DNA from 4 places in the Variovorax sp. 278MFTsu5.1 genome. Region 3 is predicted to be linked to each of the others. Evidence: predicted binding sites of a transcription regulator. Region 3 holds the regulator's gene; each other region holds the start of a gene.
What was found. Region 3 encodes LexA, which represses DNA repair genes until DNA is damaged. Its sites were predicted from a motif close to ACTGTATNNNNATACAGT; they were not measured.
Positions count from the first base shown of each region.

Region 1 (4,971 bases), 940 kb from region 3:
ACGATCGCGCAGATCAGCCCCTCGATGAACACCAGCAGCGTGCCACCGACGAAGAGCGAGGTCGCCACCCACGGCGCCCAGATGTAGTAGCCCCAGCTGCGGCGCTCGATGCGCTCGGCCATGTACACCGTGACCGCGCCGCACACCGCGGGCACGAAGTAGACGAACGAAGCCAGCATGGCCGAGTAGGGCTTGCCGGGCGCGCTGCTGAAGAACAGGCGCAGCACCAGCGCGACCGCGGCGCCGATGGCCATCGGCCAGAACCAGCCGAAGGGCATGCCGCGAACGGGCTTGGGCTGTGCTTCCTGCGGTTCGACGGGGGCCAGCTCGGCGAGCCTGCTTTCTTCGGGGACGTTTTGCATGAAAAGCCTCTTCTCCTCTTTCTGTCCGTATTCGTGTCGTGCTCAGTCGGCGCGGCGCGTGGCGGTGACCATGCAGTAGTCGAAGTCGCGCCAGAACATGCCCAGCGCCAGCGCGCAGTAGCTGGCCACGATGTGCTTGCGCCGCCACGGGCTCAGCCTGCCGCGCGCCTTCCAGAGTTCGGCCAGCGTGAAGCGGGTGGCCAGAACGGGGATGTGCAGCGCGCTGGGCGCGACGCGCCAGCGCAGCGACTTCACTTCGACGTCTTCGAAGCCGTTCTCGTGCAATGCGGCGACGAAGTCTTCGCGCACGGCCAGCGTGGGCACGGCCCAGCTGTCGGCCCACAGGCGGTGCAGCCAGCTTGCGAGCCGGCCGGGGTTGCGGCGCAGCAGGAAGCCGTCGACCACCGCGAGGCGCGCACCGGGCTTGAGCAGCCGCGCGGCCTCGCGGATGAAGTCGGCCTTGTCGGTGCCGCCGGCATAGCAGGCGCTTTCTACAGCCCACGCGCCATCGGCCTGCGCGGCGGGCAGGCCGGTGCGGGTGTAGTCGGCATCGATGTGCGCCATGCGGTCCGCCACGCCCGCGGCGGCGTCGAGCTTCGCGGCGATGCGGTTCTGCACGGCTACGTTGGTCACGGTGATGGCATAGAGCGATGCGTGGTCGCCAACCAGCGTGCGCGCGGTGGCGCCGGCGCCGCAGCCCATGTCGATCACGCAGCGGCGGGGTGCATCGTCGAGGCGCAGCGCACGGCCGACCACGCGGTTCATCTCGACCAGCATGCCCTCGCGCCGCAGCGGGTTCAGCCCCGCGCGCCAGAAGCCGAAGTGCATGTTGTAGCTGGGGCTCCAGGCGCTGTAGTCGGTCGCGACCTCGGTGAAGTAGTCCTGCGTGTCCTCGGCGGTGATGGGGGCGCCGGTGTGCTCGACAGTTCCGCGCGGCATGCGGAAGTCGGGCTGGAAGACGGTGGGCATGGTGGGTTCCCCGTGTGGTTGTTTCTTCTTCAGATGCGGCAGTTGCCGTCATCGCATGAAGGGGCGACGCGTCCCGCCAGCCTGGCGGCCAGCCAGCGCGGAATGCGGTAGCGGTTGCGTGCCAGAAGCGCATAGGCGCGATCGGCCAGCGGCGCGACCAGCGGCAGGTCGAGCAGCAGGCCGCCGCTGGACAGGCCCACCGCCGCGCGGCAGATGCGGATGGCCGGCACGCCGACGTGCACCTTGCCGTCGGCGCTGGAGACGTGGATGGCCGCCATCAGCGCCTCGCGCGGTGCCGGGCCGCCGGTGAAGCCGATGGGCGAGCAGTCGACCAGTTGAAGCCGGCCGGCAGCGTCGCGTGCCTTGAGGGCGCCCATTTCGGCGGAGCAGATCGCGCAGCTTGCATCGAAATAGATCGTGAGCGGATAGGTGGGTGTCACGGTATGGCTCATGGCGTTCTTTGTTATCGATATTTCTGTCAAAACAGAAATTGTTGGGCAAAAAAAGAGACTCAAATCATGGGCAGGCTGGCGTGGTGCGCGTCCGGGTCTTCGCCCTTGTCGCCCTTGCCGCCTTGCGACGAATCGCCGCGAACGAACTTCTGCACGCTGGCACCCAGCGTCATCACCTTGTCGAGCGTGCCGGGCGACAGCCGCAGCATCTCGTCGGCCCAGGTGGCCAGTTTCTCCATGAGCTCCATCGTGGAGCGGATGCGGTCCTGCGCGTCGGCGGGCTCCTTCTGAAAGTCGGGGCTGGACACCAGCTCGCGCAGCACGCGCACCGTGGGGTCGAACTCGCGCTCCTTGCGCTCGCGCACCACGGTGCGGAACAGCTCCCACACGTCGACGCTGGTCTCGAAGTAGTCGCGCCGGTCGCCCAGCGTGTGGGTGATGCGGACCAGGTTCCAGGCCTGCAGTTCCTTCAGGCTGTTGCTGATGTTGGAGCGGGCCACGCCGAGCGTGTCGCACAACTCCTCGGCGTTCATGGGCTTGCCGTAGGCGAAGAGCAGGGCGTGGATCTGCGAGACGGTGCGGTTGACGCCCCACAGCGAGCCCATTTCGCCCCAGTGCAGGACGAACTTGCGTTGGATGTCGGTGAGTTCCATGGCGCCGAGTTTAGGATTCTCGAAATTTCTGTCAAGAAAGAAATTAAAAAATCGGCAATGACGGTGAATCGGTGGAATACTGTATGAATAAACAGTAAATCGAGTTGCCAAGGAGTCGCCGACCATGCCAGCCGCCTTCATTCCCATCCACGCCATCAAGGGCCGCGGCGCGGCCACGCACATCGCACACCGTTTCTCCAAGGACGAGCGCGACGCCTTCGACGACGGCTGGGGCACGCTGGAAGAAGGCGCGGCCGAGGCCGAGACGCCCCTGGCCACCGAGGTGCGCTTCGAGGACGTGAAGTCGGCCCTCAACGAGAACGACTCGCCCGACATCTACTTCGACCGCTCGCTCAACCCCTACCGGGGCTGCGAACACGGCTGCATCTACTGCTTCGCGCGGCCCACGCACAGCTACCTCAACCTGTCGCCCGGCCTCGACTTCGAGACCAAGCTGATCGCCAAGCGCAACATCGCCGAGGTGCTGCGCACCGAGCTAGGGCGCAAGAGCTACCGGCCCAGCTACATCGCCATCGGCACCGCCACCGACTGCTACCAGCCCATCGAGCGCGAACTGCGGCTGACGCGCTCGGTGATCGAGCTGCTGGGCGAGGCGCGGCACCCGTTCGCGCTGGTCACCAAGTCGAGCGCCGTCGAGCGCGACCTCGACCTGATCGCGCCCATGGCCGCCGACCACCTGGCGGCCGTCTACATCACCGTGACCACGCTCGACGGCGACCTCGCCCGCAAGCTGGAGCCCCGCGCCGCGGCGCCGCACCGGCGGCTGCGCACCATCCGCACGCTCACCGAGGCCGGCGTGCCGGTGGGCGTGAGCGTGGCGCCGCAGATCCCCTTCGTGACCGAAGACATGGAACAGGTGCTCGAAGCCGCATGGGAGGCCGGCGCGCGCAGCGCCTTCTACACGGTGGTGCGGCTGCCGTGGGAAGTGGCGCCACTCTTCAAGGAATGGCTGGCGCTGCACTACCCGCAGCGCGCCGACCGCATCATGGCGCGCATCCACGAAATGCGCGGCGGCAAGGACTACGACGCCGACTTCGCCACGCGCATGAAGGGCTCGGGCCTGTGGGCCGACCTGATCCACCAGCGCTTCCAGAAGGCCGCGAACCGCCTGGGCTACAACCGCGAGCGCATTCCGCTCGAGATTTCCGCGTTCCGCCCGCCGGGCGCGGCGGGGCAGGGCAGCCTGTTCTAGGGCCTGTTCACACTATTTCCGGGGTCGCGAAGGGCAGCCAGGGTTGGTGCTCCAAGGGGCCGTCTGCGGCGTTGCCCGCGCTTGCAAGGCTTCAGCCTTGCTGCGCACGGGCGCCTTGCAGCCAGCCCCTTGGAGCACCAACGCGACCCCGGAAATAGTGTGAACAGGCCCTAGCTAGGCCGCCTGTCGCACGGAGGCCCGCGCGCACGCCAGGAAGGGCTGGATCAGCGGGCTGTCCCAGTCGCTGCGCCAGCAGGCGGCGATCTCCATCTTCGCGTCGACGTTGCGCAGCGGCCTGAACACCACGCCCGGCGGCCGGCCGATCCGCGCGCATGCGGGCAGGATGGCCACGCCCTTGCCCGCGAGCACCAGCGCCAGCGCCGACACCATGGTCTCGACCCGCTGCGCGACGGGCATGCCGACGCCGTGCCGCCGCAGCATCGAGGCCACCACCGACTTGTCGAGATCGCCCTCGGGCACTGGCAGCCCGATGAGCGGCACGCCCTCGAGCCGCTGCAGCGGAACGCTGGCCATGCGCGCCAGCGGCGAATCCGCGCGCACCGCCAGCATCAGCGGCTGGGTGCCGATGCGCTCGACCGAGATGCCGGCATGCGCGATGGGCGGAATGCAGATCGCCACCGACACGTCGGAATCGGTGACGGCCGAGATGTTGTTCACCGCGTTGAGCTCCACATACTGGATCTCCACGTCGGGCAGCTTCGCGCGCAGCGCATTCTCCAGGCGGGGCAGCACCAAGTAAGAGAGCACCACCATGGTTCCGACAGTGAGCCGGCCCCTGCTGCCCGAGCCTATGGCCCGCGCGGCGTCGAAGCCCTCGTTGGCCAGCAGCAGGGCTTCCTTCGCGCGCCTGAAGAGCGCATTGCCGGCATCGGTGATCTCCATGCCGCGCGCCGTGCGCTGGAACAGCGGCGTTCCCACCGAGGCTTCCAGGTTTCGGATGTGCACCGACAGCGGTGGCTGTGCCATGTTGAGCCGCCGTGCGGCCTTGCCCACGCTGCGTTCCTCGGCAACGGCCACGAAGTAGCGGAGCGTTCTGAAGTCTGGTGCTGCCATACGCTGGTCATATGCCTTTTCGAGAAAACAGTATTGGACTGGCTTTGGGGGCGCATCAATCATTTGCGCATGCAAAAGTATCCCCGTCTTCCGAAGTCCGAGATCTGCGAAATGTCCGCCGTGACGCTGCGCTCCCTCGTCGCGCAACGCAAGCTCTCGCCGGTGGAGATCGTCGCCGAGGTGCTGCGCCGCGCCGATGCGGTGCAGCCGCTGCTGAACTGCTTCGTCACCCTCTGCCACGAGCAGGC
Region 1 is NZ_CP157622.1:4,719,580-4,724,550, reverse strand. It holds gene ABL844_RS22005 (SRPBCC family protein) at 1-362, opposite strand, end outside; gene ABL844_RS22000 (SAM-dependent methyltransferase) at 405-1,331, opposite strand; gene ABL844_RS21995 (thiol-disulfide oxidoreductase DCC family protein) at 1,361-1,783, opposite strand; gene ABL844_RS21990 (GbsR/MarR family transcriptional regulator) at 1,843-2,436, opposite strand; gene ABL844_RS21985 (PA0069 family radical SAM protein) at 2,561-3,649, shown strand; gene ABL844_RS21980 (LysR family transcriptional regulator) at 3,824-4,723, opposite strand; gene ABL844_RS21975 (amidase) at 4,835-4,971, shown strand, end outside.
Region 1: a site for LexA is predicted at 2,515-2,532, ahead of ABL844_RS21985 (PA0069 family radical SAM protein). Genes of this name have one in related genera too.

Region 2 (4,971 bases), 2.7 Mb from region 3:
GGCTTGGTCCAGTCGCACACGCCGTCGGGGAAGGCGGCGCTCAGGCGCGCCCATTGCGTGGGGTTGAAGCTCACGCTGTAGTCCGACGGGTTCAGCGGCTTCAGCTGGCACTTGGCGATGTCGTCGGTGAGCGGGCCGCCCGCTGCCATGCGCGGCGTGGTGCCGGCCGGGTAGAAGGTGTTGCACGCGCCGGTGCCGAAGGCGGTCTGCTCCTCGGTGTACTTCAGGCCCGCGTTCCAGCAGGCGTCCTGCAGGTCGGCCGGGCGGTTGGCGGCGATCTTCTGTGCCTTGGTGCGCTCGGAGGTGTCGGCCTTCACCGCGCTGAGCCACTTCACCATCTCGTCGAAGGCGGCCGCGCTGCCGCCGCCCATGGTCCACATCACGTGGTTGTCGATGTTGCCGTTGGCGCGGCGCAGGCGCTCGCGCATCGAGAACGAGTGGATCTTGGTGTGGATGTCGCCGCCTGTGGCGCCGTCGTTGTAGTCGCGCAGGTCGATGATGGCGGTGGAGGCCAGCCCGCCCGCGCCGTTGACGATGCGGCCCGACTGGTAGGCCCGGCGCAGCGCGTCGGTGTCGCCCACGGTGCGCGAGGCGGTGCGCTTCATGTCGCGGTCGACGCCGCCCACGCGCTCGTTCAGGTCGAGGAACTTCTCGATGCTGAGCTTGCCCTCGTTGAGCGCGTTCAGGCCGTACTGGATGCCCACGTTGTCGATCGGGCGCAGCGCGAAGCCCTCGGCCTCGGTCTTGCCGTAGACGTTCACCGTGTGGTCGAACACCGTCGCGCGCGCGCCCGTGGGGTTGGTCAGCGCGTTGTAGCGCTGCTCGGTGGGCACGCCCGCGGGGAACGAAACAGTGGGGTCCAGGCGACCCGCGCTGTTGCTCATGTTGGGGATGTTGCCGATCTGCAGGTAGCCCGAGATCGCCTGCTTCTCGCCCGTGGTGTAGGCCAGCGCCGCGGTGGCAGGGTCGTTGAAGTAGTTGTTGAGCACGCGCGAGTCGTGCAGCTTGAAGATGGTGGAGGAGGTGACGTCGGCGAACACCTGGCTCACCACCACGCCGTCGAAGAGGCCGGGGTAGTTGTCGCTGGTCTGGTGGCTCTGGTAGGAGCCGCCCGAGCCGCCGGTGCCGATGGTGTGGGCGGGCACGCCGAAGTTCTCGATGAAGCGCTCCTTCACCATCGCGATGGTTTCCGAGGAAAGCTGGTCGTTGCAGTTGGTGCCGAAGACGTTGAGCGTGGAGGTGGTCACGGCGAAGCCGCGGCTCTGGTAGGTTGGGTTGATGAGCGTGGCGAAGTCGTTGCCCTGCTGGAACCAGCCGCCCTGGCAGCCGCCGCCCAGCGGGTAGAGCAGCGTGCCGTTCCAGCCGGCCGGGCGCGAGGTGGGCGAGGGCGCGGGCTCGTTGAGCACGTCGTGCAGGATCGCCGACTGGTACAGCCCGCGGTTGATCGTGCCGCTTTCGAGCCGCACCACGTAAGGCACCTGCTTGCCGTTGACGGTGAGCCAGGCCATGTTGGCCGGGTAGGCGGTGATCGATTCCGGCACGAAGCGCACGTTGCTGCCGGCGGTGGTGCGGTAGTAGTAGTCGACGCGCGTCTCCACCGAGCACTTGCCGTCGTCCAGCGGCTTGAGCACCTGGCCGCCCATGCGGGTGAAGGTGGCGTAGCCGCACACGAAGGGCTCCTCGTGCGGGCCGGAGATCACCGGGCCGGTGATCGGGTAGGCCGTCAGCTGCAGCTTCGCGCTGTAGCCGCCGTAGCTGGCGACCAGCTCGTTGGAGCCCAGCTTGAGCCCCGTGACCTTGCCCACCAGGCGGCCGCTGGCGGGGTCGCGCGAGAACGCCGCCGTCACGTCCCGCCCGTCGATCGACACCGCGAGGCTGCCGTCGGCCTTCTCGCGCAGCAGCTCCAGCTCGACCAGCGCGTCGTCGCCGGTCACCATCTGCGGCGACGAGGACAGCACGCCGATGCGCAGCGTGGCATCGACCGGCGGCGGGTTGCCGGGGCCGGACGGGTCGGTGGGCGTGGTGCCGCCGCCTCCTCCTCCGCCACCGCCTCCGCCTCCGCCTCCGCCCGCCGCGGGCGGAATGAAGCTGAAGCCGCCTCCACCTCCGCCGCCGCCGCCGCCGCAGGCGGTGAGCGCCAGCACGGCCAGCAGCGTGCCGATGCGCACGGGGGTCGGGCGAAGGCGGGTGCTCTTCTTCTGGGTTCTGATCATCTTCTCTGTCTCCGTTGTGGTTCTGGTTGAACAAGCGATGGGGGAAAAGCGGCTCCCCCTGGCCGGCACGGCCATGCGGCGGCGCGACCCGGCGCGGGCCGGATCGAAGCGCGACGCGCGGCGCGTCAGTGCGAGGCGGTGAGTGGGAGGCCGGCCGGCGGTGGCGGCGCGGCGGCGAGTGCGGGCAGGTCGGTCATTGGCGTGTCTCCATCACTGTCGGGTGTGCCGCATGGATAGCAACGCATGTGCCACGCAGGCCGTCAAACCCAAGTGACTGATTCCATTGGAGTTTTTTCGGAGGGCCTGCGGTTTTCCCGCAAATCGGCGGCTGAAAAACCAGCCATCGCCGGCGCCGCGCGGCCGGAAAACCGCACGCCAGGGGCAGGACACAATCAGCTTAAAACTGTATATTCATACAGTATTCGACCGATCCCATGGACATCCAGCGCAAACTCGCCATCCTGGCCGACGCCGCCAAGTACGACGCTTCCTGCGCGTCGAGCGGCTCCCAGCCGCGCGACTCGCTCGGCGGGCGCGGCATCGGCTCCACCGAGGGCGCCGGCATCTGCCATAGCTACGCGCCCGACGGGCGCTGCATATCGCTGTTGAAGGTGCTGCTGACCAACCACTGCCAGTACGACTGCCTCTACTGCGTGAACCGCGCATCGAGCAACGTGCCGCGGGCGCGCTTCCGGGTCGAGGAGGTGGTGCAGCTCACGCTCGACTTCTACCGGCGCAATTGCATCGAGGGCCTGTTCCTCTCCAGCGGCATCGTCAAATCGCCCGACCACACGATGGAGCAGGTGGTCGAGGTCGCGCGCCAGCTGCGCGAGGAGCACGACTTCCGCGGCTACATCCACCTCAAGACCATTCCCGACGCCAGCGACGAACTGCTGGCGCGCGCCGGCCGCTATGCCGACCGGCTCAGCATCAACGTCGAGCTGCCCACCGCCGAGGGCCTGCGCGCGCTGGCTCCGGAGAAGGACGAGAGCGCCATCCGCCGCTCGATGGCGCGGCTGCGGCTTCGCATCGACGACACCCGCGAGGAGACGCGCCGCGTGGTGCCGATCCGTGCGCTGCCGGGCGCCGCGCCGGCCGCCGCGAAGCCGCCGCCCTTCGCGCCCGCCGGCCAGAGCACGCAGATGATCGTGGGCGCCGATGCCACCGACGACCGGCACATCCTGGCCTCCAGCGCCACGCTCTACGGCGCCTACAAGCTGCGGCGCGTGTACTACTCGGCCTTCAGCCCCATTCCCGACGCGGCCCGCGCGCTGCCGCTGGCCGCGCCGCCGTTGATGCGCGAGCACCGGCTCTACCAGGCCGACTGGCTCATGCGCTTCTACGGCTTCGAGCACCAGGAGATCGTGGCCTCGCCCGACGGCCTGCTGCGGCTGGACGTCGATCCCAAGCTGGCCTGGGCGCTGGCGCACGCGGAGCGCTTCCCGGTCGACCTGAACCACGCCCCGCGCGAGATGCTGCTGCGCGTGCCCGGCCTCGGGGTGAAGGCCGTGGAGCGGCTGCTGCAGGCGCGGCGCGTTCGACGGGTGCGTGCCGACGACCTGCGGCGCCTGCACGTGCCGGCGCGCAAGGTGCTGCCCTTCGTGGTGGCGGACGGGCACCGGCCGGCGGCCAACGCGATGGCGATGTCCGGCTCTGCTGCCGCGGCGGCGGAGCCGGCGCAGGCGGCGCTGTTCTGAGGGCGGCAAGCCTGGCATCGGCATGCGCGTGTGTCTCGAAGACCCGGTCGATCTCGATGCCTTCCGCGGCCATGCGCGGCGGCTGCTGGCTGCCGGCGTGCCGCCGGAGCAGGTCGAATGGAGCGAAGGTGGCAACGATCTGTTCGGCGAAGCGCCGGACCTGCCGCCCGCGCGGGTGCCACCAGCGGTAGCCCGGCAGGCCGTGCCCGCATCCTTCGTCGAACTGTGCGCCGACGTGATCCTGCACCGCGACGCGCAGCGCCTGGCCTTGCTCTACCGCCTGCTGTGGCGCCTGGTGCACGAGCCGGCGCTGCGCCACGACCCGCTGGACGCCGACATGATGCAGGCACAGCTCATGGCCCGCTCGGTGCGCCGCGACATCCACAAGATGCGCGCCTTCGTGCGCTTCACCCGCGTCGTGGACGCGCAGGGCGCCGAGCGCCACGTCGCGTGGTTCGAGCCCGAGCACCGCATCGTCGAGGCCAACGCGCCTTTCTTCGCGCGCCGCTTCGCGCAGATGCGCTGGGCCATCCTCACGCCGCGGCGGTGCGTGGAATGGGACGGGCAGGCGCTGTCGTTCCGCGAGGGCGCGGACCGCCGCCAGAAGCCCGCGCCCGACGAGGGCGAGCAGCTCTGGCTCACCTACTACGAGAACATCTTCAACCCCGCGCGGCTCAAGTTCGCGACGATGCGGCGCGAGATGCCGCGCCGCTACTGGCACAACCTGCCCGAGGCCGCGCTGATCCAGCCGCTGGCCGATGCGGCCGAGGCGCGCAGCCAGTCGATGATCGAAGCGCCGGCCACGCCCGCGCGCCGCATCCGCCCGCCGCTGCTGATGCATCCGCGCCCGGCCGAAGGCGCGGCGCCCGCCGACCTGGACGCGCTGCGCGCCGCGGCGCACGGCTGCCGCGCCTGCCCGATCGGCGCGCTCGCCACCCAGGCCGTGTGCGGCGAGGGCCCGGCCGGCGCGCATCACATGCTCGTCGGCGAACAGCCCGGCGACCAGGAGGACCTGGCGGGCCGGCCCTTCGTCGGGCCGGCGGGCCAGTTGCTCGACCGCG
Region 2 is NZ_CP157622.1:1,061,642-1,066,612, forward strand. It holds gene ABL844_RS04555 (DUF6351 family protein) at 1-2,213, opposite strand, end outside; gene ABL844_RS04560 (putative DNA modification/repair radical SAM protein) at 2,648-3,910, shown strand; gene ABL844_RS04565 (UdgX family uracil-DNA binding protein) at 3,933-4,971, shown strand, end outside.
Region 2: a site for LexA is predicted at 2,616-2,633, ahead of ABL844_RS04560 (putative DNA modification/repair radical SAM protein). Genes of this name have one in related genera too.

Region 3 (4,971 bases):
GGCGATGAGCCGCTGATCGACCCCGCGCTGATCGACGCCGTGGCGTCCACGCTCGCCACGCACGCCGAGGCGGCGATGAGCACCGCCGCCCACGAGATCGACTCGGTCGGCGACTTCATGAATCCCAATGTCGTGAAGGTCGTGCTCGATGCGCAGGACAACGCGATGTACTTCAGCCGCGCGCCGATCCCTTGGTGGCGCGACGGCTCCGCCAATGGCGCCGCACCTGCGATGCTGCCTGCCACCCCCGCGGCACTGCGCCACATCGGAATCTACGGCTACCGCGCCGGCTTCGTACGGCGATTTCCTTCGCTGCCCCCTGCGCCCGTCGAGTCGACGGAGGCACTCGAACAGCTGCGCGCGCTGTGGCACGGACATCGCATCGCGGTGCATGTGAGCCATGTGGCGCCGGGGCCCGGCATCGACACGCCGGAAGACCTGGCGCGCGTGCGAGCCGTCTTCGCGGCGGCCGGCGCCTGAGCCTGCGCGTCTCCACGGCCACCGACAGCGGGATTTCCCGAAGGGCACGCATGCTATCCTCGAAGCAACTCCGCCCAGCCCAGCCATGGGGCCGACGCTCGGCGCGACACAAAATCTAAGAACCGTCCGAGGACACCATGAGACTAATTTTGCTGGGCGCGCCCGGGGCGGGCAAAGGCACGCAAGCGGCCTTCATTTGCCAGAAATACAGCATTCCCCAGATTTCGACCGGCGACATGCTGCGCGCAGCCGTCAAGGCCGGCACGCCCCTCGGGCTGCAGGCCAAGGCCGTCATGGACGCCGGCGCACTGGTCAGCGACGACCTGATCATCAATCTCGTGAAGGAACGCATCGCGCAGCCCGACTGCGCTAGCGGCTTCCTGTTCGACGGCTTCCCCCGCACCATTCCGCAGGCCGACGCCATGAAGGTGGCAGGCGTCAAGCTCGACTACGTGCTCGAGATCGACGTGCCCTTCGGCGACATCATCGAGCGCATGAGCGGCCGCCGCTCGCATCCGGCTTCGGGCCGCACCTACCACGTCAAGTTCAACCCGCCCAAGGTGGAAGGCAAGGACGACGTGACCGGCGAGGACCTCATCCAGCGCGAGGACGACAAGGAAGAAACCGTGCGCAAGCGGCTCGACGTGTACAGCCAGCAGACGCGTCCGCTGGTCGACTACTACTCCGCCTGGGCCAAGGCCGATCCGGCCGCCGCGCCTAAGTACCGCGCCATCAAGGGCGTGGGCACGGTCGACGAGATCACCCAGCGCGCATTGGCCGCGCTGAGCAGCTGATCGAAAGATCGACCGATCATCCGACTCGCAGCAAACCGCCCCTCCAGAGGGGCGGTTCTGCTTTCAGCCCAGCAATTCGAGCATCAGGGCGATGCGGGCCTTCGCGGGCGTCAGCGAGCCCGCATCGCGAAGCGGATCCCCCGCCTTCGGCAGGATGCGCCCGCTCGAGCAGCGCGTGGCTCGGAGCACCTCGATGCCGGCGTCCCGGGCCTTGAGCGCGGCCGCTTCCAGCGCATGGTGCAAGGTGCCGTTGCCGGTGGCGGCAAGCACCAGCCCGCGCAGAGGATCCACTCCGCCCGCCTGAAGCAGCGCCTCGATCACCGCACCGCTGGCACCGGCGTGGCTCATCACGATCTCCACGCGTGGCCACTGCACCTCGGTAGCACCGAAGAGCTTCACTACCGGCAGCGTTCCGCCTTGCGGCCACGACCGGACAAGGCGTACCTCGCCCTCCTCCACATAGCCCACGGGGCCCGCATCGCCCGAAGCAAAGGCGTCCAGCCGATAGGTATGGACCTTTTGAATGTCGACGCCGGCCTGGATCGCCCCCGCGCACACCACGGTGACTCCGTGCGCACCCCGTGTGGCGGCGACGCTGATCGCATCACGAACGTTCTGCGGACCGTCCGGCGACAGCGCAGTGGCCGGGCGCATCGCGCAGGTCAGCACGACGGGCTTGGACGGCACCAGCACAGAATGCAGGAAGAACGCGGTTTCCTCGATCGTGTCGGTGCCGTGCGTGATCACCACACCCGCCACATCGGCCTGCGCCAGCCAGTGCGCGCAGCGCCGGGCCAGCTGCTGCCAGATGGCGAAGGACATGTCCTTGCTGTCGACCTGAGCCACCTGCTCGGCCTCCAGCATCACGCCGTCGGGTGCCTCGATGCCGCCCAGCAGGTCGGCCACGCCCACCTGCGCGGCGGTGTAGCCGATGTTGTCGCCGCTGCTGGCGGCCCGGCCCGCGATAGTGCCGCCGGTGCCCAGAACCACCACACGGCGCGGCAGTTCGGACGAAGAGGAATTGACCATGGCTTGTCAACTTCTAAAAACTGGTTAAAAATACAGGCACTGGATATCCAACCAGTGCCGCAAGGAACCACACATGCAGTTCGCCGTGAAGCTTACAGCCCGCCAGCAGCAGATCCTGGACCTCATCCAGAGCGCCATCGCACGCACCGGTGCGCCACCCACGCGCGCCGAAATCGCCAATGAACTCGGATTCAAATCGGCCAATGCCGCCGAAGAGCACCTGCAGGCACTGGCGCGAAAGGGCGTCATCGAGCTGGTCAGCGGCACTTCCCGCGGCATCCGCCTCAAGGGCGACGCGCTGCGCTCGCTCAACGAAACGCGCCATCGCGAGGGTGGACAGTTCTCCCTCTCGCTGCCCGGCATGGCCCAGCTGGCGCTGCCGCTCATCGGCCGCGTCGCAGCCGGCTCGCCAATCCTGGCTCAAGAGCACGTCGACCAGACCTTCTACGTCGAGAACACGCTGTTCCAGCGCCAGCCCGACTACCTGCTCAAGGTGCGCGGCATGTCGATGCGCGACGCCGGCATCATGGACGGCGACCTGCTCGCGGTGCAGGCCACCAAGGAAGCACGCAACGGCCAGATCGTTGTCGCGCGCCTGGGCGACGAAGTGACCGTCAAGCGCCTGAAGCGCAACAAACAGGTCATCGAGCTGCACGCCGAGAACCCCGATTACCCGACCATCATCGTGCAGCCCGGCGAGCCTTTCGAAATCGAAGGCCTCGCCGTCGGACTCATTCGGAACACCATGCTGATGTAGGCCGCTGCGACCTGCTTTCCAGAGCAACAGCACCCCATCCGGCAGCGACAGGTGGCGGGCGTATGGCGAAGAGTCGCCATCACCCTGTCGCGGCCGATTCAAGAAATCCTGCCTGTGTTCAACCTCATACTTTTTTGGAGTTCACATGGGAATCGCCCTTCTCGCCATCGCCGACATCTGGATGCCGCTGCAATCGCTGGCCAACCGGCTGATGCCCGCACGCCGCCCCTCCCATCGCAGGGATCATCTCGATTCCGCAGAGTCCTCCGCTGGACTGCGCTACGTGGCCGTGCGCCCCGCCTGTACAGCCCGCACCGGCGGCACCGCCCCTTCTGAAGCAGCCGCTGCGGCACGCCCGCTGCGCGTGGTCCGCGTGGTCGACGGCAAGGGCCAGCAGCGCAACAGCAATCGGGTGCTGATCTCCGGCCGCATGGCCGACGTCTGCGCCGAACTCGACCGCCTGGCCGCTCTGGAAGCCGCCGAAACACTGGCCGCGGCCCCTCGCTCGACACGTCTGCATTGAACCTGCACTGAGCCCGGTATCGGATCCTGTACCGGGCCCGAACCGCTCTGCAAGCGGCTGCAGGGCGGGTATCCAAACGTTCGCCGGCGCGACATTCCAATGCTGCGAGGCACAATGGCACGCCATGAACATTGTGATCCTCGACGATTACCAGGACGCCGTACGCAAGCTGCGCTGCGCTTCCAAGCTGGACGCCTACGCGGCCAAGGTCTATACCAACACGGTCAAAGGCATTGGGCAGTTGTCGGTCCGACTCAAGGACGCCGACGTGATCGTGCTGATCCGCGAACGCACCCAGATCTCGCGCCAGCTCATCGAGAAGCTCCCGAAGCTCAAGCTCATTTCCCAGACCGGGCGCGTCGCCGGGCACATCGACGTCGCGGCCTGCACCGAGCGCGGCGTGGCCGTGGCAGAGGGTTCCGGCTCTCCCCAGGCGCCCGCCGAGCTCACCTGGGCGCTCATCATGGCCGCCATGCGCCGGCTGCCGCAGTACATCAGCAACCTCAAGCACGGAGCTTGGCAGCAGTCCGGGCTCAAGTCGGCCTCGATGCCGCCCAATTTCGGCATCGGCTCCGTACTCAAGGGCAAGACTCTGTGCATCTGGGGCTACGGGCGCATCGGCCAGCTGGTGGCGCGCTACGGGCAGGCCTTCGGCATGCAGGTCGTGATCTGGGGCCGTGAAGCCAGCTGCGCCAAGGCGCGCTCCGACGGCTTCCAGGTGGCCCAGAACCGCCATGAGTTCTTCGCCGCGGCCGACGTGCTGTCGGTGCACCTGCGGCTCAACGAAGAGACCAGCGGCCTCATCACCCTCGAGGACCTCTCGCGCATGAAGCCGACCGCCCTGTTCGTGAACACCTCGCGCGCGGAGCTGGTCGAGGCCGATGCCTTGCTCGCGGCCCTCAACCGCGGCCGCCCGGGGCTCGCGGCCGTCGACGTGTTCGAGAGCGAACCGCCGCTGCAGGGCCACGCGCTGCTGCGCCTCGAGAACTGCATCTGCACGCCGCACATCGGCTACGTCGAGCAGGAAAGCTACGAGAGCTACTTCGGCCAGGCCTTCGACAACGTCGTGAGCTACATCAACGGCAACCCCACGAACATCGTGAATCCCGGCGCGCTGCAGGTCCGTCGGTGAGCCAGCCGGCGCCACGGAGGGCGCTCTGGGCGCTGCTTGCCGGCAATTTCGTGATCGGAACGGGCGTGATGGTCGTGCCCGGCACGCTCAACGAGATCAGCGTCTCGCTCTCGGTCACGGCCGCCACGGCGGGGCAGCTCATCACTGCCGCCGCGGCGGTCATGTGCGTAGGCGCACCGTTGCTGGCCGCCGCAGTGGCCGGATGGGACCGCCGCCAGCTCCTCGCCCTCACCCTTCTCTGGTACGCCATCGGCCA
Region 3 is NZ_CP157622.1:3,782,923-3,787,893, forward strand. It holds gene kdsB (3-deoxy-manno-octulosonate cytidylyltransferase) at 1-480, shown strand, start outside; gene adk (adenylate kinase) at 618-1,274, shown strand; gene ABL844_RS17600 (asparaginase) at 1,338-2,303, opposite strand; gene lexA (transcriptional repressor LexA) at 2,377-3,060, shown strand; gene ABL844_RS17610 (hypothetical protein) at 3,206-3,583, shown strand; gene ABL844_RS17615 (D-2-hydroxyacid dehydrogenase family protein) at 3,708-4,715, shown strand; gene ABL844_RS17620 (MFS transporter) at 4,712-4,971, shown strand, end outside.

Region 4 (4,971 bases), 3.2 Mb from region 3:
GCCCGGCAAAGCCGGTTCCGCGGTGTTCCTGGAAAGAGAAATACTGTGAGTTCCCTGTCGCGTCCGCCTGTTGCCATCGTCGCTGCGATGCACGAAGAGCTGGGCGCGCTGCTCGCGCTGATGCCCGACGAGCAGCGCGTGCGCGTCGCGGGCCGCGACTTCTGGGCGGGCCATCTGCATGGCCGGCCGGTGGTCGCGGTGCTGTCGCGCATCGGCAAGGTCGCGGCGGCGATCACGGCCACGGTGCTGCTGGAGCGCTTCGGCGTGCGGGCCATCGTGTTCACCGGCGTCGCGGGCGGACTGGCGCCGGGCGTGAACGTCGGCGACGTGGTGGTGGCCACGCAGATGCTGCAGCACGACCTCGATGCCTCGCCGATCTTTCCGAAGTACGAAGTGCCGCTGATGGGGCTGTCACGCTTCGCGGCCGATGCAGCCATCGGCGATGCGCTGGCTGCGGTTGCGCGGGAGACGCTGCGCGACCCAGTGGCGCTGGTGGGGCAGGAGGCCGTCGCCGAATTCGGCCTTCATTCGCCGAAGGTGCATCGCGGCCTGCTGGTGAGCGGCGACAGGTTCGTCTCGACCACCGCCGAGAGCGAGGCGCTGCAGCGCGCCTTGCCCGATGCGCTCGCGGTCGAGATGGAGGGCGCTTCGGTGGCGCAGGTGTGTCACGACTACGGCGTGCCTTTTGCGGCGATGCGCACGATTTCCGACCGGGCCGACGATGCCGCGCACGGCGACTTCTCGCGCTTCGTCGCCGCGGTGGCGAGCCGCTACAGCCTCGCGCTGGTCGATGCGTGGCTGGCTTCGCTGCCGGCCGAGATCGGCTGAATTCAGCCGAGCGAGGGCGTGCGGCGGCGCGGGATGTCGCGCAGCAGCGGCGGGATCGACAGCGCCAGCAGCAGCGCCGCCAGCGGCACCACGCAGACGAAGCCCACGTACTTGAAGCCCAGCGCGCCCGCCGCGCCGCCGAGCACGAACATGCCGACCAGCCCGCCGGCGCGGCGCATGCGGCTGCGGTCGTGGCGTACGGGCAGGGCGTGCGCCGGCGCCGATTTCGAGCGGCGGTTCCAGTAGAGCATCTTGCCGATCTCGATGCCCATGTCGGTGATGTTGCCGGTCATGTGGGTGGTGCGGATGCTGCCGCCCGAGGTCTTGGAGGCCACCGCGTTCTGCAGGCCCATGATGAAGGACAGCAGCAGCACGGTGAGCGGTACCGCGAAGGGCGTGGCCCAGGTCAGCGTGATGGCGCCCATGAGCCCGAAGGGAAACATCAGCGCCGCCTCCAGCATCAGCGGCAGTGCGTACACGCCGTGCATGCGGTGCTGGCGAGCCCAGTTGACGAGCACCGCGCACACGGCTGCGCCGGTCAGGAAGGCCAGGATCGCGCCCAGTGCGTTCAAGAGCAGCTTGACGTTGCCCAGCACCATGCCGTCGGCCAGCTGCGAGGCGAAGCCGGTCATGTGCGAGGTGTACATGTGCAGCACGAGAAAGCCGCCCGCGTTGATGGCGCCGGCATTGAAGGCCAGCAGGAGGCCCAGCGCGGTGTTGGTCGACGGCGCGCGGTGGCGGTTGGTAAGAAAGCGAAGTCTGCGCAAGATGGCTCTCCGGTCGGCGCTTGGGGCCGGAGCCACTCTAGCACCGGGGCCGCCCGGGGAGGCTCTGCTACTTGAGCCAGCCGCGCCGGCGGAAGTACCACATCGGCACCAGCGCGCTCGCCGCCATCAGCACGATGGCGTAGGGATAGCCCATGGCCCAGTCGAGCTCGGGCATGAACTTGAAGTTCATGCCGTAGATACTGGCGATCAGCGTCGGCGGCAGCAGCGCCACGCTGGCCACCGAGAAGATCTTGATGGTCTTGTTCTGGTTGATGTTGATGAAACCGACGGTCGCATCCATCAGGAAGTTGATCTTGTCGAAGAGGAAGGCCGTGTGGTTGTCCAGTGACTCGATGTCGCGCAGGATCTGGCGGGCCTCCTCGAACTGCTCGGCGTTGAGCATCTTGCTGCGCATCATGAAGCTGACGGCGCGGCGCGTGTCCATCACGTTGCGGCGGATGCGCCCGTTCAGGTCTTCCTGCCGCGCGATGGCGCCGAGCACCTCGCCGGCCAGCTCGTCGCTGACGTTGCCCGACAGCACCTTCTTGCTCGCGGCCTCGAGCTCGTCGTAGATGTTCTCCAGCGAGTCGGCCGAGTATTCGGCGTCGGCGTCGAAGAGCTTGAGCATCACTTCCTTGGCGTCCTCGATCAGCCCCGGCGCGCGCCTCGCGCGCATGCGCAGCAGGCGGAACACGGGCACGTCCTCGTCGTGGATCGAGAACAGCACGCCGCGGCTGCGCAGGTCGGTGTTGTGCTGGTTGAGGATGAAGGCCACGCGCACGGCGCGCGGGGCTTCGTCGTCGTCGATCAGGAAGTCGGAGCGGATGTGCAGCTCGCCGTTGTCTTCCTCGTAGAAGCGCGCCGATTCCTCGATGTCCTCGTCCATCGCGTCTTCGGGGATGGACAGGCCGTAGTACTGCTTGATCCAGCGCTTCTCTTCGAGCGTGGGCGACTCGAGGTCGACCCAGATCGGCTGGAATCTGGAGAGCTCTTCGAGGGCCTCGATTTCTTCCTGGACTAGGCGGCCGTTGGCGAGCGTGAAGATGTTGAGCATGGGGCTCACTCCCGGGAATGACTGACTGGACGGTGGGCGAGGGGAGGGGCGCTTTCAATTCCCCGGCCCGACGTGCGCAGGAAGCGCGAAAAAAGCGTCAGCGAAAGGGAGTTGAAAGCTGCCGAGACGGGGCGGTTTCCATAGGAAAAATCTCCGGTTGCAGCGTGGCCCGATTATGTCACCGGCCACATGTCGGCGAGGTGGCCGGACTGGACGGGCATACAGTAAAGTCACGGTCCATGCAGAGCACTGCGCTTCCCGTTTTTTCCGCCGCGCCGAAGACCCAGGCCGAACGCCTGGCGCAGGCACTGGCCTCGCTCAACGAGGCGCAGCGCGCGGCGGTGGAGCACGGCGTGGGCGCGGCCATCGCCGCGCCCGACGAGCGGCCGCTGCTCGTGATCGCCGGTGCCGGCTCGGGCAAGACCAGTACGCTGGCGCATCGGGTGGCCAGCCTCATCGCCGGCGGCGTCGATCCGCAGCGCCTGCTGCTGCTGACCTTCTCGCGCCGCGCCGCGCAGGAAATGGAGCGCCGCGCCGGCCGCGTGCTGGCGCAGGTGCTGGGGCTGAAGTCGGAGGCGCCGCCCGCGCTGCCGTGGGCCGGCACCTTCCACGGCATCGGCGCGCGGCTGCTGCGCGAGTACGCGCCGCAGATCGGGCTCGACGAGAACTTCACCATCCACGACCGTGGCGACGCCGAAGACCTGATGGGGCTGGTGCGCCACGAGCTCGGGCTTTCTTCCACCGTCAACCGCTTCCCGCGAAAGGGCACCTGCCTGTCGATCTACTCGCGCTGCGTGAACACCCGCGCGCCGCTGGCCCATGTGCTCAAGGAAGCCTTTCCCTGGTGCGGCGAGTGGGAGGCCGAGCTGAAGAAGCTCTTCGGCGCGTACGTCGAGGCCAAGCAGCGGCAGAACGTGCTCGACTACGACGACCTGCTGCTCTACTGGGCCGAGATGGCGGCCGAGCCTTCGCTGGCCGCGCACATCGGTGCGCGCTTCGACCACGTGCTGGTCGACGAGTACCAGGACACCAACCTGCTGCAGGCGGCGATCCTGCTGGCGCTCAAGCCAGACGGCCGCGGCGTGACGGTGGTGGGCGACGACGCGCAGTCGATCTACTCCTTCCGCGGCGCCACGGTGCGCAACATCCTCGACTTCCCCTCGCAGTTCACGCAGCCCGCGCGCGTGGTCACGCTGGAGCGCAACTACCGCTCGACGCAGCCGATCCTCGACGTGTCGAACCGCGTCATCGCGCAGGCCGCCGAGCGGCACGCCAAGACGCTGTGGACCGACAAGCCGTCGGCCGGCAAGCCGCTGCTCGTGCTCGTGCCCGACGAGGCTGGGCAGGCGCGCTGGGTGGCCGACAAGGTGCTGGCGCACCGCGAGGGCGGGCTGGCGCTGAAGTCGCAGGCGGTGCTGTTCCGCACCTCGTCGCACAGCGCCGCGCTCGAACTCGAGCTGGCGCGGCGCAACATCCCGTTCGTGAAGTTCGGCGGGCTCAAGTTTCTGGAGGCCTCGCATGTGAAGGACCTGCTCGCGGTGCTGCGCTTCGCGCAGAACCCACGCGGGCGCATGGCGGGCTTTCGCGTGACGCAACTCATCCCCGGTATCGGGCCCGCCACGAGCGCGCGCCTGCTCGATGCGATGGAGCAGGCGGCCGACCCGGCCCAGGCGGTGCGCGAGTTCGTGCCGCCCTCCGCCGCGCGCGCGCAATGGGCCGACTTCGCGAAGGCCTACGAGGCGCTGCGCGAGCCCGCGCTGAAGTGGCCGGCCGACGTCGAGCTGGCGATGGACTGGTATTTGCCGCATCTGGAGCGCCTGTACGAAGACACCTCCGGCGTGCGGCGCGCCGACGTGGAGCAACTCGCGCGGCTCGCGGCCGGTTACGCCTCGCGCGAACGCTTCCTTACCGAACTCACGCTTGATCCGCCCGAAGCCACCAGCGACCGACCGGGGCCGCCGCTGCTGGACGAGGACTACCTGATCCTCTCGACCATCCATTCGGCCAAGGGGCAGGAATGGAATTCGGTTCACGTGCTCAATGTGGTCGACGGCTGCCTGCCGGCCGATGTCGCGCAGAGCGCGCAAGAACTGGAGGAGGAGCGGCGCCTGCTCTATGTGGCGATGACACGGGCGCGCGACCACCTGCACCTGCTGGTGCCGCAGCGCTTCCATGTCACGCAGCAGGCGGCGCGCGGCGACCGGCACCTGTATGCCAACCGCACACGCTTCATCGCCGATGCCGACCTGGAAGGCTTCGAGCAGCAGACCTGGCCGCCCCCGCCGGAGCGTCCGCCGGCGGTGCCGCCGCCCAGCTCGGTGA
Region 4 is NZ_CP157622.1:622,896-627,866, forward strand. It holds gene ABL844_RS02750 (5'-methylthioadenosine/adenosylhomocysteine nucleosidase) at 88-828, shown strand; gene ABL844_RS02755 (YoaK family protein) at 831-1,595, opposite strand; gene corA (magnesium/cobalt transporter CorA) at 1,663-2,649, opposite strand; gene ABL844_RS02765 (ATP-dependent helicase) at 2,889-4,971, shown strand, end outside.
Region 4: a site for LexA is predicted at 2,858-2,875, ahead of ABL844_RS02765 (ATP-dependent helicase). Genes of this name have one in related genera too.